DNA from 3 places in the Bacillus cereus group sp. BfR-BA-01430 genome. Region 3 is predicted to be linked to each of the others. Evidence: predicted binding sites of a transcription regulator. Region 3 holds the regulator's gene; each other region holds the start of a gene.

Region 1 (5,207 bases), on a different contig from region 3:
TGGGTTAAACGGAGAGGAATTGCTTGTAGAATATCAAAGTACAATACCACAATCTGAATCTCATGATGTACCACAAGTATCAACTGGTCAAAAAACACAGGAGACAATCCAAAAGGCAACATCGCTTCCAATTGCAGATCATATGCCGAAAATCTTAATTGCACTATTGGTAATTGCGTTAGGAGTAGTGATTTGGCTTGTTTTCCAATGGGTAACTGCAAAAGATGATGGTGCAGTAGCACAAAACAAAAGTGAACAAATTGAAGTGAAAAAAGCAAAGGATTCTCCATTAGATGAGAAAAAAGATGAAAAAGCGGAAGAACTGAAACAAGAAAAAGCAAAACAGGATGAAACAAAAAAAGAAGAGCAAAAGAAGGCTGAGCAACAAGCGCAGCAACCACCGACAAGGCAAGATGAGATAAAGCTAGTTGGCACAAAAGAGAAAGTATCTACGTATGAAATTAATAATAAGGAACTACAACTAGAAGTCTCTGCTAAGGGAACGACTTACGTAGATATTAAAGATGAAAATGGTAATGAAATTTATAAAGGGACATTAGAAGCAGGTCAAACTGTTCCACAAAATTTAACAGAGAAAAAAGAAGTGCGATTAAATATCGGTAATGCACTGAATACAGAAGTTAAAGTAAATGGAAAAGTTGTGAATTACGGTTTAAATGCTGAAGAGGCATTGCACCAAAGAATGGTGATTAAAAACTTAGGGGGAGAACAACCTGCACAATAATAGTCATCGCTTCGATGACTTTTTTCAATAGAACAAATGTTTGTGACATGATGGAGGAATAGTTGTGAACTTACCAAATAAAATTACGATATCTCGAATCTGCTTAATTCCAATTTTTTTAGTCATTATGATTGCGCCTTTTGACTGGGGTTCATATACAATTGGAAACGTAGATTTACCAATTCAACATTTAATCGGGGCGCTTATTTTTATTATTGCATCAGCTACTGACTGGATTGATGGGCATTTAGCAAGAAAATATAATCTTGTTACAAATTTAGGGAAATTCCTGGATCCATTAGCTGATAAATTGCTTGTTTCAGCGGCGCTTATTACATTAGTTGAAATGCAATATGTACCAGCGTGGATTGTAATTGTTATTATTAGTCGTGAATTTGCAGTTACAGGCTTACGACTTGTATTAGCTGGCACTGGAGAAGTTGTTGCAGCTAATATGTTAGGGAAAATCAAGACGTGGACACAAATTATTGCAATTTCAGCATATTTATTACATGATGTGCCATTAAATTTAATCTATATTCCAGTTGCTGATATTTTTATATGGATTGCATTGATCTTTACAGTTATTTCTGGGTTTGATTACTTTTGGAAAAATAGAGCTGTGTTTGTCAATTCAAAATAGCAGTTTATGGGGGAATCGGAATGAATGCCGAAATTATTGCAGTTGGAACAGAATTATTACTGGGGCAAATTACAAATACAAATGCAAAGTTTTTATCTGAAAAATTAGCTTCTATTGGAATAAATGTTTATTATCATACTGTAGTAGGTGATAATACAAGGCGGCTACAAGAGGCTATTCGCACAGCTGAAAAACGTGCAAATATATTGATTTTTACTGGCGGACTCGGACCGACAAAAGATGATTTAACGAAAGAAACAATTGCGTCTATTGTTAAGGAAGACCTTGTTTATGATGAAGCGGCATTAACATCGATTCGTGAATATTTTAATCGAACGGGTCGTGAGTTCACAGAGAATAATAAGAAACAAGCACTCGTTTTAAAGGGTTCAACTGTATTTGCAAATGATCACGGTATGGCGCCGGGTATGGGATTACATAAAAATGAAAAAGTGTATATTTTATTGCCAGGTCCACCGAAAGAAATGCAACCAATGTATAATAGCTATGTAGATCCGTTCTTACGTAATGTAACAACTGGTGAACGTATTTATTCTCGCGTCCTTCGTTTTTTCGGTATTGGTGAATCTCAGTTAGAAGTAAAAGTACAAGATTTAATTGACAACCAAACGAATCCGACAATTGCACCGCTAGCTTCTGATGGAGAGGTAACGTTGCGGTTAACTGCAAAACATCAGAATGTAGAGCAAGCGAAGGTATTACTTCAGCAAGTAGAACATGTAATCTTAGAAAGAGTAGGCGAGTTTTTTTACGGCTATAATCAAGATTTCCTTCACCATAAGGCAATTGAGTTATTGAAGAAAAAAGGTTTCACTCTAGCCTGTGCTGAAAGTTTAACAGGTGGCCTTTTTGGTAATCAAGTAACGGAAAATGCTGGTGTGTCTTCTATTTTTAAAGGTGGCATAATTTGCTATCACAATGATGTAAAACAGCATATTTTGCACGTTCCTGAAGAAACTTTACAAACGGCAGGTGCGGTGAGTGAAGAATGTGCGCGTGATCTTGCTGAAAATGTAAAATTACTTTTAAAATCGGATATTGGCATTAGTTTTACGGGAGTCGCAGGGCCGGCTGCTTCAGAAAATAAAGAACCTGGAACTGTATTTATCGGTTTAGCAATAAAAGATGAACCGACAATAGTTTTTCCGCTTCATTTAAGTGGGAGCCGTCAGCAAATTCGTGAACGTACTGTGAAATATGGATTTTATCATTTATACAAAAAGCTAGAAGAGATGTAAGTTTCTTCTAGCTTTTTTATGGTAAAAATGCGTTTTTATAAACTGGAAATAAAAAAATCGAATAAATGTTCGATTTTTGTTGGCAAATTAAAATAAAAATAGGTATAATAAGATTAGCAATTGAGTTAAGGAGGAATTTGAATGAGTGATCGTCAAGCAGCGTTAGATATGGCGTTAAAACAAATAGAGAAGCAATTCGGTAAAGGTTCCATTATGAAATTGGGAGAGCAAGCTGAACGCAAGGTTTCAACAGTACCAAGCGGTTCGTTAGCGCTTGATGTAGCGCTAGGGGTTGGTGGTTATCCACGCGGTCGTATTATTGAAATTTACGGGCCTGAAAGCTCAGGGAAAACGACAGTTTCATTACACGCGATTGCAGAAGTGCAACGTCAAGGTGGACAAGCGGCATTTATTGATGCGGAGCATGCGATGGATCCTGTATATGCACAGAAATTAGGGGTTAACATCGACGAATTACTATTATCACAGCCTGATACAGGGGAGCAAGGATTAGAAATTGCCGAAGCATTAGTACGAAGCGGTGCAATTGATATTATCGTAATCGACTCTGTAGCTGCCCTTGTACCAAAAGCGGAGATTGAAGGAGAAATGGGTGACTCTCACGTCGGTTTACAAGCACGTTTAATGTCACAAGCACTTCGTAAACTTTCAGGTGCAATTAATAAGTCAAAAACAATTGCAATCTTTATTAACCAAATTCGTGAAAAAGTTGGGGTTATGTTCGGGAACCCAGAGACAACTCCAGGTGGTCGTGCATTGAAATTCTATTCAACAGTACGTCTTGAAGTACGCCGTGCCGAACAATTAAAGCAAGGTAATGAAATTGTTGGTAATAAAACGAAAGTAAAAGTAGTGAAAAATAAAGTAGCACCGCCATTCCGCGTAGCAGAAGTGGACATTATGTACGGAGAAGGTATTTCAAGAGAAGGCGAAATTTTAGATATGGCTTCTGAACTGGATATCGTTCAGAAAAGTGGTGCTTGGTATGCCTATAATGAAGAGCGTTTAGGACAAGGACGCGAAAATGCAAAACAATTCTTAAAAGAAAATCCAGATATAAGAGACGAAATTGCATTCTTTATTCGTGAGCATCATGGAATTGGTGAAGATTCTGCTCCTGAAAATATGGAAGAAAGCACAATTCTTGATTAAAAAGACACGATTTCGTGTCTTTTTTTTATAAATGTATCCGGTATTTTCGAAGTGCCCGCAAAAGCACAACATAATGAGTGGAAGATGGGGAAACGCCACTGAGTAAAATTTTATTTTGTAAGCAGCGCTTTCAGCAGGTGGTGTTTCACTATTTTTTATACATATTAGGTGTATATATAGATTATTTATAAAGATAGTGCTACATTTTCTTTTTGTTTACGGAACATTTGAATGTTAAAGGTAAAGAAAGTAAAAGTAGACAACGCTTGACAACGAAAAATGCGATAGATACAATGAGAATGTATATTTTTTCTTATATACGATACACTCTTCTCAAGAAGAGAAGTAATATTCGGAGTAAGATCTCAATCTTGCCGAAATAATAATATGACATTTTAATTGTGAAATGAAGAAAGTCCCTTAAAAAAGTGGGACGACAGTCTTTGCTGTACGTTGCAATTCGATGTACATGCCGACAGTCTTTTTTCATTCATAGCAAGAGGAGGTGAAATCATGAGTAATACAGTTTGGATACTCATCTCCATTTTGCTTGCAACAGTCGGTGCAGTTGTTGGCTTTTTTGTTCGAAAGTCTATTGCAGAAGCGAAGATTAATGGTGCAGCTAATGAAGCGAAGCGTATTTTAGACGATGCGAATCGCGAAGCAGAGGCACTTAAAAAAGAAGCGCTTTTAGAAGCAAAGGATGAAATTCATACACTTCGTACAGAAGCTGAATTAGAAATTCGTGACCGTAGAAGCGAATTACAAAAACAAGAAAATCGTTTAATGCAAAAAGAAGAGAACCTTGATCGTAAAGACGAAACGCTCGATAAACGTGAGCAGATGTTAGAAAAGAAAGAGGAATCTCTTGTAGCGAGACAACAGCAGATTGAAGAGTTGGAAAGCAAAGTGGGAGAGTTAGTTCAAAAGCAACAAACGGAATTAGAGCGCATTTCCAATCTGACACGCGAACAGGCGAAATCGATCATTTTAGGGAAAGTGGAAAACGAACTTTCTCATGAAATTGCCGCGATGGTAAAAGAGAGTGAAGTTCGTGCGAAAGAAGAAGCTGATAAGAAAGCAAAAGAGATTTTATCTTTAGCAATGCAAAGATGTGCAGCTGATCATGTTGCTGAAACAACCGTTTCGGTTGTAAATCTTCCAAATGACGAAATGAAGGGACGTATTATTGGGCGTGAAGGTCGTAATATTCGTACGTTAGAAACCTTAACAGGTATCGACCTTATTATTGATGATACACCTGAGGCAGTAATTTTATCAGGATTTGACCCAATTCGTCGTGAAACAGCTCGTATCGCTCTTGATAAGCTCGTACAGGATGGACGTATTCACCCAGCTCGTATTGAAGAAATGGTTGAAAAATCAA
Region 2 (5,207 bases), on a different contig from region 3:
AGTTTTGTGATGGCTCTTATGATGATGTTTTCGTTTAGTATTGTAGCAATTTTGTTAGTAATAAAGTAGATCTCCATTTTGTTTAATCAAACAAGGCTGTTATTTTCTATGAGAATATACAGCCTTGTTTTTATTATAGAGATAAAGTGCAACTTTAATTAGCGAGAGTTTTGCTGCTCACCAATAGCAGGATAAATACACTTTTTTACCAAAACATACTTGCACCAGCGAGTAATGTTGTTACAAGCATGGAAATAAGCATGATATATACCATAATTTTTTGTGCTTTTTTATTCATAATGGGCCTCCTTGCAGTCATTACAAGTTTATTGTAACGAGAAACGAAAGAAGGGACAAGGGGAAAGACAAAGTTTGGGAAGTGTCTCGGAACATAACAGGAAAATTTGCAATACATAGAGAATATAAAAAAAGTAAGGAAATACTTTTAACAGTTTTGTAAGCTGAAGGATGGAGATACGATGATGAAAATATATGAAACAGAGCGTTTACAATTAAGAGAAATTGATGAGTCGTATGCAAAGCAAGTTCTTCAATATTACGATAAAAATCGTGATTTTTTAAAAGCATGGGAAGAATATAGACCAGATGATTTTTTTACATTAGAGTATCAAACAAAACGACTTAAGAAAGATAGAAAAGAAGCAGCAGAGGGGAAAATAATCCGACTATGGATATTTAAAAAAGAGGATGATACAAATATTATTGGCTGTATTTCGTTCAATTTAATTGTGAGAGGTGTTTATCAATCATGTGTTCTTGGCTATAAATTGGATAAGGATGAATTGAATAAAGGATATACAACAGAAGCGCTTAGAAAGGCAATTGAGGTAGCTTTTCAAGAAGCTCGTTTACATCGAATTGAAGCGCCAATTATGCCTCGAAATTTAGCATCGATTCAAGTTGTCACAAAACTTGGATTTCAATATGAAGGTGTATCTCGAAAAATGTTAATGGTCAATGGAGTGTGGGAGGATCATATGCGATGGGTTCTTTTAAATGAGTCAAAGTAAACAGATGGTTATATAGATGTGCGAACCATCTGTTTTTTGTCATGTATTTCGAAAATTTCGCGAAATTCTGTTATAATGAATAGTGTACATACATAATGGTAGTGCAGGAGGCGCAGTTTTTATGATTAATCAAGAACGTTTAGTCAATGAATTTATGGAATTAGTACAAGTAGATTCTGAAACAAAATTTGAGGCGGAAATTTGCAAAGTGTTAACAGAGAAATTTACCGCTCTAGGTGTTGAAGTATTTGAAGACGATACAATGGATGTAACGGGACATGGTGCAGGTAATCTTATTTGTACGTTACCAGCAACAAAAGAAGACGTAGATACAATTTACTTTACTTCTCATATGGATACAGTAGTTCCAGGAAAAGGAATTAAGCCTTCTATTAAAGATGGGTATATTGTATCTGATGGTACTACAATTTTAGGATCAGATGATAAGGCAGGATTAGCAGCGATGTTTGAAGCAATCCGCGTTTTAAAAGAAAAGAATATTCCGCATGGGAAAATTGAGTTTATTATTACAGTTGGCGAAGAATCAGGTCTTGTCGGTGCAAAAGCATTAAATCGCGAACGCATTACAGCGAAATATGGTTATGCGTTAGATAGCGATGGAAAAGTTGGTGAAATTGTAGTTGCAGCACCAACGCAAGCAAAAGTAAATACAATTATTCGTGGGAAAACAGCACATGCTGGTGTAGCGCCAGAAAAAGGCGTATCTGCTATTACAATTGCAGCAAAAGCAATTGCCAAAATGCCACTTGGACGCATTGATTCTGAAACAACTGCAAATATCGGGCGGTTTGAAGGGGGAACACAAACAAATATCGTTTGTGACCATGTGCAAATTTTTGCGGAAGCACGCTCTCTAGTAGAAGAAAAAATGCAAGCGCAAGTTGCGAAAATGAAAGAAGCGTTTGAAACTACTGCACAAGAAATGGGCGGTCAAGCAGAAGTGGAAGTAAAAGTTATGTATCCAGGGTTTAAATTTGCAGATGGCGATCACGTTGTAGAAGTAGCAAAACGTGCAGCTGAAAAAATTGGCCGCACACCATCTCTTCATCAAAGTGGTGGCGGAAGTGATGCAAACGTAATTGCTGGACATGGTATCCCAACAGTGAACTTAGCAGTAGGGTATGAGGAAATTCATACAACAAACGAAAAAATTCCTGTTGAAGAACTTACAAAAACAGCTGAATTAGTTGTAGCAATTATTGAAGAAGTAGCGAAATAATTGTAAGGAAAATAGAAAGAGCGTGTAGCCTATAGAAGGTTTACACGCTTTTTTTCATTTGGATTCAATTGCTTTTACAAGGCGAACGAGCCAATATAAAAAAATCCAGGGGAGTATATAAGTTGTTGTGACACGTACTACGTGAGGGAGAAGTGCGAAGGTAGCATGAAAATTGAAAATTGGTAGTAGTAAATAGTTAATAGCAATAATGAATATAATAACAAGGAATGTGTAATTGAGCTTACTATGTTTTTTTATCATTGTTCCTCCTTTTACAAAATTATCCACAATTCATATAAGTATATCAAAAATATGAATAAGAAGGAACGTGTTTTTGTAGCTGAAAAGCTCCACTGTTTTCATGGAATTTGCTATAATAAAACCAAGAACAAACGTTCCTTAAGAGGTGAAAAACATGAGAGAAATGTACCCGAAAAATGGTCGTGTCATTCTGCATGTTGATATGAATTGTTTTTTCGCATCGGTTGAAATTGCACATGATCCATCGTTAAAAGGAAAACCGTTAGCGATTGCAGGAAATGAAAAAGAGCGAAAAGGAATTATTGTGACATGCAGCTATGAAGCGAGAGAATACGGGATACGTACAACGATGCAACTTTGGGAAGCAAAGAAGTTATGTCCCCATTTAATTGTGAAGCAGCCGAATTTTACATTATATCGGGAAGCTTCTTTTCAAATGTTTCAAATTCTCTCTCGTTTCACAGAGAAAATACAACCGGTATCGATAGATGAAGGATATTTAGATATTACAGACTGTTATGCGCTTGGTGCGCCAATTGAAATTGCAAAAATGATTCAACAGACATTAATAACAGAATTGCAACTTCCATGCAGCATCGGGATAGCGCCAAATCTCTTTCTTGCGAAAACAGCTTCTGATATGCAAAAGCCGCTCGGTATTACAGTGTTGCGAAAGCGAGATATTCCGTATATGCTTTGGCCACGTTCCGTTGAAAGTATGCATGGAATTGGGAAGAAAACAGCAGAGAAATTAAATGAAATTCATATATATACGATTGAACAGTTAGCAAAGGGAGACGAACATATTATTCGCGCGAAGCTTGGAAAGCATGGTGTTGATTTACAAAAGCGGGCAAAAGGTATCGATGATCGAAAGGTTGATCCAAATCAAATGGGGCAACATAAAAGCGTCGGAAACTCAATGACTTTTTCAAAGGATATGGATGAAGAGAAAGAATTGTTTGATATGCTGAAGAAATTATCAAAATCTGTAAGCCGTAGATTACAAAAACGTACGCTCGTTAGCTATAATATTCAAATTATAATGAAATATTATGATAGACGTACAATCACGCGAAGTAAACAATTAAAAAATGCAGTTTGGGAAGAGCGTGATATATTTCAAGCAGCTTCTCGTTTATGGAAACAACATTGGAATGGTGATCCTATTCGTTTACTCGGTGTTACAGCGACTGAATTAGAATGGAAAACAGAATCGGTAAAACAATTAGATTTATTCTCATTTGAGCAAGATGCAAAAGAAGAGCCGTTATTAGCCGTTATCGAGCAAATTAATGATAAGTATGGAATGCCTCTGTTACAACGAGGGAGTCAATTGTTACGCAAACAAGAGAAATCGTTCCAGCAAAGATTAGAAAATAAATTTCTATAAAAAGTGCCATGATCACATATAAGCATCATGACACTTTTTCTTTTAGCGAGAGTTTGGGAACACTCTTCGAACCGTTTCATTAAATTCCTCGATTAATCCTCTTACTGGTCTCCCTTGATCAATTTTTGCAGCATAATCTCTCATACGATCAACGAAATCAGGGTTTGAAGAAACAAAGACATAACGAATATTTGGATCAGTTGCTCTCACTTGATCGGCAACTCTTTTTTCTAATTCTTTTGTGAGTTCCCCTTTTACATTATCACGTAAAACAACAGCAACGTAGGCGTTTCTATTTGTAACAATTACATTCGCTGTATTTATTTCTTTTAGCTTTACAATGCGGTCTGCTGCTTTAGTGGCTATGTGCAGTCGTGTGTCATTGTTTGTTATATCATTTGGGACATTTCTTCCTCTTTGAAGATCTGTTTGATTTCCTTCGTATCTAACATTTCGAATGTTATCGTTATTTCGATTATCTAAGGCGTTATCTTTTTGATTTCCGGCACAGCCAAAGAGCGAAATGGTTGCTAGTGAAATAATGGAACATATTTTAAGCTTTTTCATTGCTCTTCCTCCTTCATGGTATTATGTTTTTAAAATGACCAATAGGAGATTTATTATTCATATTGAAACGGACATATTTTTTCTAGAGTGGATCGAAAACGATATGAATAGTTGATAAATGAGGCAGAAAAGAATAGGGTGTCTTTTGATGAGTTGACTGAGAAATATATGTAATAGGAAATGGGGGATATGAAATGAGTAAGAAAGCACCCATTTGGGTGCTTCCTTACTTTATAGATTATGAGATCGTAGGATTTGTATAAATAACAATCTCTGCATTGTTTGCTGTTGAAATACGTTGTGCATAATATGTAATAGAGGAAGAGATGTATTCCGGTACCGTTTGATTCGTATGCGATGATGTATACTCATAGATTAATTCCTTTAAAGTTGACCACTTTAGCTGGGCTCGGTAATTAGAAACAAATGAGCTTACCCAACGATCAAATGAAGACGAAAAATCAGTTTGTAAACGAAATACTTCTTTCATAATAAGACGCTCCCTTTATTTTTCATACAATTATTTTACTATAAAATGAGAACGATATTAAAAAAATATTACGTATTGTTCGGTTTATACTGTTGTCTAGACGGCTACTTAAGGAGATTACATTTGCCATTTTACATAACATTCCGTAAGATGAAAGATAGATTATATAAAGAGCTGGAGGAAAGAAAGTGGAATTTGTGTTTTTAGGAACTGGTGCAGGTGTTC
Region 3 (5,207 bases):
TGGTATATTATGGTTAGTGGAAGTACCTTGCATTAAGTAGTACTGATAAAAAGGAGGATTGTCCTTGAACGTCCAGTTTAAGAAAGGTGTGCTGGAGCTTTGTGTACTGGCACTTGTTAAAAGAAAAGATTGTTACGGATATGAACTTGTTCAAGAGATTTCCGATAAATTTTTAATATCAGAAGGTTCTGTTTATCCGTTGTTACGCCGATTAACAAAAGAGGGATATTTTCAAACATATTTAAAAGAATCAACGGAAGGGCCGCCGCGTAAATATTATCAATTAACAAATCTAGGAGAAGAACAACTACATTTACTTGTAACGGAATGGCGTGATTTCGCTAAAGGGGTACAGGAAATTATTGAAGGGGTGTAATGAGATGAATCAGGAGCAATTTCTTCAAGAATTATCAACACATCTTAGAAAGCTACCAGAGGAAGAAAGAAGAGATATTTTATATGACTATGAGGAGCATTTTCGGTTTGGGCTAGAGGAAGGGAAGACAGAAGCGGAAATTATAAAGGGGCTTGGCTCGCCAAAAGCGATTGCAAAAGAGATGTTAGCTTTATATCGTTTTGATGAGATGAAAAAAGATCCGTCCGCATCAAATATAACAAGAGCTGTTACGTCGGTAGTTGGACTTAGTTTATTAAACTTCATTATTGTATTAGGACCTTTAATCACAATTATAAGTTTTATATTCTCAATGTGGATTGGAGGGATCTCCTCCGTTATAGCACCATTACTAGTAGTAATTAAGATACTAACGGGCACTTTTTTATGGCTTGATATATTTGTTTCCATTACATTTTTTGGGGTTGGATTGTTAGTATGTATCGGTGCTTACTACTGTACAAAATGGTTTAAAAATCTTTGTATACGCTATGTCAATTGGAATCTCAAAATGATTAGAGGGGAAAAATGAGATGAAAAAAATAATATTGGTAGCCATTGTTTGTATTGTAGTTGGCATTATTGGTATATCACAAACATATTCGGAGATGGTAGATACGGCGAAGCAGAAAGAAACGGAAAAGGTTATAAAAAATGAAACAATTAAAAATATAGATATTGATTTAGATGTTGGAGATATTGTGATTCAAAAAGGAAATGATTCTTCTTTCTATGTGAAACAGTCAGAAAATATTGAAAAACAAAGAGTGAGTGTTAATGAAGAAGGAGATACATTAAAAGTAAAAGGGAAAATAAAAGAAGGGTTTTCATTTGACGTTTCATTTTTATTTTCTGGAATTGAAACGTCAAAGCTAACAATTGTTGTTCCGGAGCGTTCTTATCAAAAAATAAAAATAAGGTCCTCTGCCGGTGATCTTACAGTAAGTGACGTGAAGAGTGAACGTGTAGAAGCCTTAACGTTTGGTGGAGATGTTGAAATGGATCGAGTGACAGCAAAAACAGTAGAAGGCTCTTCAAAAGCAGGAGAAGTGGAAATAAAAAGAACGAGCGGTAAAGTCGTTGCAAAAACAGCTGGTGGAGATGTAGAGGTTATAGGTCATGATGTAAAGTACGATTTACAAGCAAGCTCAGAAGCGGGGGACATAGACATTCGTTTACTTGAGAAGCCTCAGAATGCAGTTGTGAGCGGTAAGACGTATGCGGGAGAAGTGGAGATTTTTCAAACAGAGGATAGGAATGTCACATTTGGCGATGGTAGTGTGAAAATCACGGGAAAAACAGCTGGGGGAGATGTTAGCATTCAAGTGAATGAAACATAGACAAGTGAAGATCATTTTCGTTTTATAAATGGGAAGGAAAGAATTTTAAAACGCGACTGTTCCTGCAAAGTACAGATTTTTAAGGATGATGCTAGAGAAGTCACATTTAGAAATGATAGTGTGCAAATTGAGAGGAAAACAGCTGTGGACGATGGTATAATGAAAATACATTAAAAAATAGACCATTTCGGTCTATTTTTTAATGTAAATCACGATATACACCAATTACTTTTCCGATAACAGAAACTGAATTTAAAATAATTGGTTCTAAAGAAGAGTTTTCTGGTTGTAGACGGAAGTGATCTTTTTCTTTATAAAAACGTTTAACAGTTGCTTCATGATCTTCTGTTAGAGCGACGACAATCTCACCATTGTTTGCAGAATGTTGCTGACGAACAACAACTAAATCTCCATCAAAAATACCAGCTTCAATCATACTATCTCCAGATATTCGCAGCATGAATACTTGATCAGCTCCAGCAACGATACTTGCAGGGAGTGGAAAATGTTCTTCCACACTTTCTACAGCTGTAATCGGTAAACCAGCTGTAACTTTTCCGACAATTGGTACTTGAACAACAGATTGTGTGCCTGTTTCGATTCTTTCTTCTCCTAAAATTTCAATCGCTCTCGGTTTCGTTGGATCGCGTCGAATATATCCTTTCTCTTCTAGACGTGATAAATGTCCGTGCACTGTAGAACTGGAAGCAAGGCCGACTGCTTGACCAATTTCACGTACGGAAGGCGGGTAACCTTTTTCCTGTACTTTCAGTTTAATGAAGTCGAGAATGTCTTGCTGGCGTTTTGTTAACTTTTCCATTTTTTAACACCTCGTTTTCTTTCGTTTTTCTTATTCATAAGTATACCATGTGAAAAAACATTCTACAAACATAAGTTCGAACATATGGAGGATTTATGCTAAACTAATAAAAAATCAAAAAGAGGAAGAGGGTTTCAAATGAATGCAATCATTTATGCTCGTGTAAGTACAACGAAAGAAGCGCAAGAAACATCATTGGCACGTCAAAAAGATGAATTGTTGCATTTAGCTGAGCGATATCAAATGAATGTTATAAAGGTGGTTGAAGAACAAGCAAGTGGTTATACAATTGAACGTGAAGGAATATTGGAAATATTAGACATGATAAGAGATGAGCAAATTGAGGTACTTCTTATTCAAGATGAAACAAGGCTTGGCAGAGGAAATGCGAAGATTGCTTTAATGCATTGCTTACATAAAGAAGGAGTAAAAGTATATACGCATACACATAACGGTGAGTTGCAGCTGTCTGATTCTGATTCAATGGTACTTGACATTATTGGTATCGTTGAAGAGTATCAAAGAAAAATTCATAACTTAAAGATAAAACGTGGCATGAAAAGGGCGGTAGAAAGAGGATTTCGACCGGAGAAAAATTTGAAAAACCGACATTTGAGTACGGGGCGTGAGAAAAAAGAAGTGCCGATTGAGGAGATTGTTCGTTTGCGCCGCAATGAATTAACTTTTGAAGAGATTGCTGCAACACTTCGCGGATTTGGATATGATGTTTCTAAAGCTACCGTGCATCGCAGGTATGTGGAATATACGAAGCAATTGCTTGATAAACAAGACTAACTATTGTATGATAATAATCAGTTTTTAGTAGAAAGGGGATTCGAGATGCTAAGTCACGAACTCATTGAACGTATTAACTTCTTAGCGAAGAAAGCGAAGAATGAAGGTTTAACTGAAGAAGAACAACGGGAACGTCAATCGCTCCGTGAACAATATTTAAAAGGGTTTCGTCAAAACATGTTAAACGAATTAAAAGGAATTAAAATCGTGAATGAAGAGGGGAAAGATATTACCCCGGCGAAATTAAAAGCGTTAAAAAAGCAAAATAATGCAAAGTTAAATTAAAAGATGGGACAAGCCCATCTTTTTTATTTTCATAGAAATATATAGTGGTGTAGTTTCTTTTGCTCTTCATTTTATTACCATCCAGTTATGATTGAGAGTTGCTTCCACCGTTTTTCTTTCCAATATATAGTTTGCAATGATTTCAGACATATCAGTCGGTATGTCTTTTATAACCGGTTTATTTTGATACATAAAGTAGTTCCCGCCACCGCTTGCCCGGTAGTTATTCATAACAACATCATACTCATCCGTAAGCGAAAGAGGCTCTCCATTGTAATGTAAGGAAACAACTCTTTTCCCAATTGGTTTTGAAATGTTTAGTATGTATGAAATACCTTCCCACATATCATAATTATAATGTTGTGGCTTTGGCTTAATATAGGCAGGGTTTACAATAATATCTCCGTTTTCATTCAATGAGAAATATTCAGCAGATCGTTCGAGCGCTTCCAAAATATCTTGTCCTGTAATGCGAATGACTTTTAATGTGTTTGGATAAATGTAATTAGAAACAATATCGCGCATTGTAATCTCATTTGGGAATCCGGGAGACGCATTGTGAAATAAACTTGTACAAGAAATATCAACTTCAGCTACGTCCATTTGTACTGTATTGATAAATTCGATAAAAGGATGATCCTGTAACCGAACTTGCATCGGATCATGAATTTTCATATCACCAATCATTGTACCAATTGGTTGATCGAGCCATTTTTGCGTTCGCTCTTCATAGTCAGATACAAGTGAAAGTAATGTATTGTCTGCTGGAACACCTTCTACAGATAGTAGTTCAGAACGACATGTTTGTATGATCCATCGATTATTATTTTGTTCTAATTCTATTTGAACTTTCCCTAATGAATGGCCATTACATCCAGGTTGTAACACAGTTACCCCATTTATTGTTTCGTTTTCGATGAAACGGTGTTGATGACCGGTTAGTAAGATATCCATTCCTTCTATTTCATGACACATAGCAAAACCTTGATTTTCCCCTGTTAAAGCTTCCGTTGGTTCGCCGGACTGTAAATCTCTTTCAAATCCACCGTGATAAGCTACAACTAATACATCAGGTGCTTCTTGCTTATGAATAAAAGAAACCCATTTTTTTGTTGTTTCTAATGCGTCTTCAAATTGTAAGTCTTGAATATGATGTGGTTGCTCCCAATTTGGAATGTAATGGGTTGTAACTCCTAAAATAGCGATTTTTATATTTGGTTCGATATGCTTGATCATATAAGGTTTCCCAAAATAAGGTTTTTTTGTCCTTTTATTTAAAATATTTGCACAAAGGTAAGGCATATTAGCATGTGAGACTGCTTTATTTAGTATGTCCATTCCGTAATTAAACTCGTGGTTTCCAATAATGGCTGCATCATAGTGAATATAGTTAGCAAGTATTGTCATCGGATGATCTTTATCGCTTTCGTAAGAAGCATAGTGGTAAGTAAATGGTGTCCCTTGAATGAAATCACCGTTGTCAATTACAATGACATGTTCATGCTGCAAACGCTCTTGCTGGATACGTGTTGCAATTTTTGCTAATCCAATTTCTGCGATTTCGTTATTTCGG

Evidence for each region. The regulator LexA, encoded in region 3, represses DNA repair genes until DNA is damaged. The targets are predictions, from matches to a motif close to CGAACATATGTTCG.
Region 1: recA (recombinase RecA) is a predicted target of LexA. The motif match lies at 2,706-2,719, and genes of this name have one in related genera.
Region 2: MR058_RS09335 (DNA polymerase IV) is a predicted target of LexA. The motif match lies at 2,657-2,670, and genes of this name have one in related genera.

The regions. Positions count from the first base shown of each region.
Region 1 covers NZ_JAKUEW010000007.1:154,543-159,749, forward strand. The annotation lists gene MR058_RS14055 (helix-turn-helix domain-containing protein) at 1-745, shown strand, start outside; gene pgsA (CDP-diacylglycerol--glycerol-3-phosphate 3-phosphatidyltransferase) at 810-1,388, shown strand; gene MR058_RS14065 (competence/damage-inducible protein A) at 1,409-2,647, shown strand; gene recA (recombinase RecA) at 2,789-3,820, shown strand; gene rny (ribonuclease Y) at 4,334-5,207, shown strand, end outside.
Region 2 covers NZ_JAKUEW010000003.1:202,238-207,444, reverse strand. The annotation lists gene MR058_RS09360 (DUF3894 domain-containing protein) at 1-69, shown strand, start outside; gene prli42 (stressosome-associated protein Prli42) at 206-298, opposite strand; gene MR058_RS09350 (GNAT family N-acetyltransferase) at 483-1,031, shown strand; gene MR058_RS09345 (tripeptidase T) at 1,153-2,271, shown strand; gene MR058_RS09340 (hypothetical protein) at 2,326-2,529, opposite strand; gene MR058_RS09335 (DNA polymerase IV) at 2,687-3,925, shown strand; gene MR058_RS09330 (YhcN/YlaJ family sporulation lipoprotein) at 3,968-4,492, opposite strand; gene MR058_RS09325 (DUF3932 family protein) at 4,731-4,982, opposite strand; gene rnz (ribonuclease Z) at 5,171-5,207, shown strand, end outside.
Region 3 covers NZ_JAKUEW010000002.1:731,055-736,261, reverse strand. The annotation lists gene MR058_RS08060 (PadR family transcriptional regulator) at 65-376, shown strand; gene MR058_RS08055 (DUF1700 domain-containing protein) at 381-926, shown strand; gene MR058_RS08050 (DUF4097 family beta strand repeat-containing protein) at 928-1,734, shown strand; gene lexA (transcriptional repressor LexA) at 1,934-2,554, opposite strand; gene MR058_RS08040 (YneB family resolvase-like protein) at 2,693-3,349, shown strand; gene MR058_RS08035 (DUF896 domain-containing protein) at 3,395-3,634, shown strand; gene MR058_RS08030 (bifunctional metallophosphatase/5'-nucleotidase) at 3,701-5,207, opposite strand, start outside.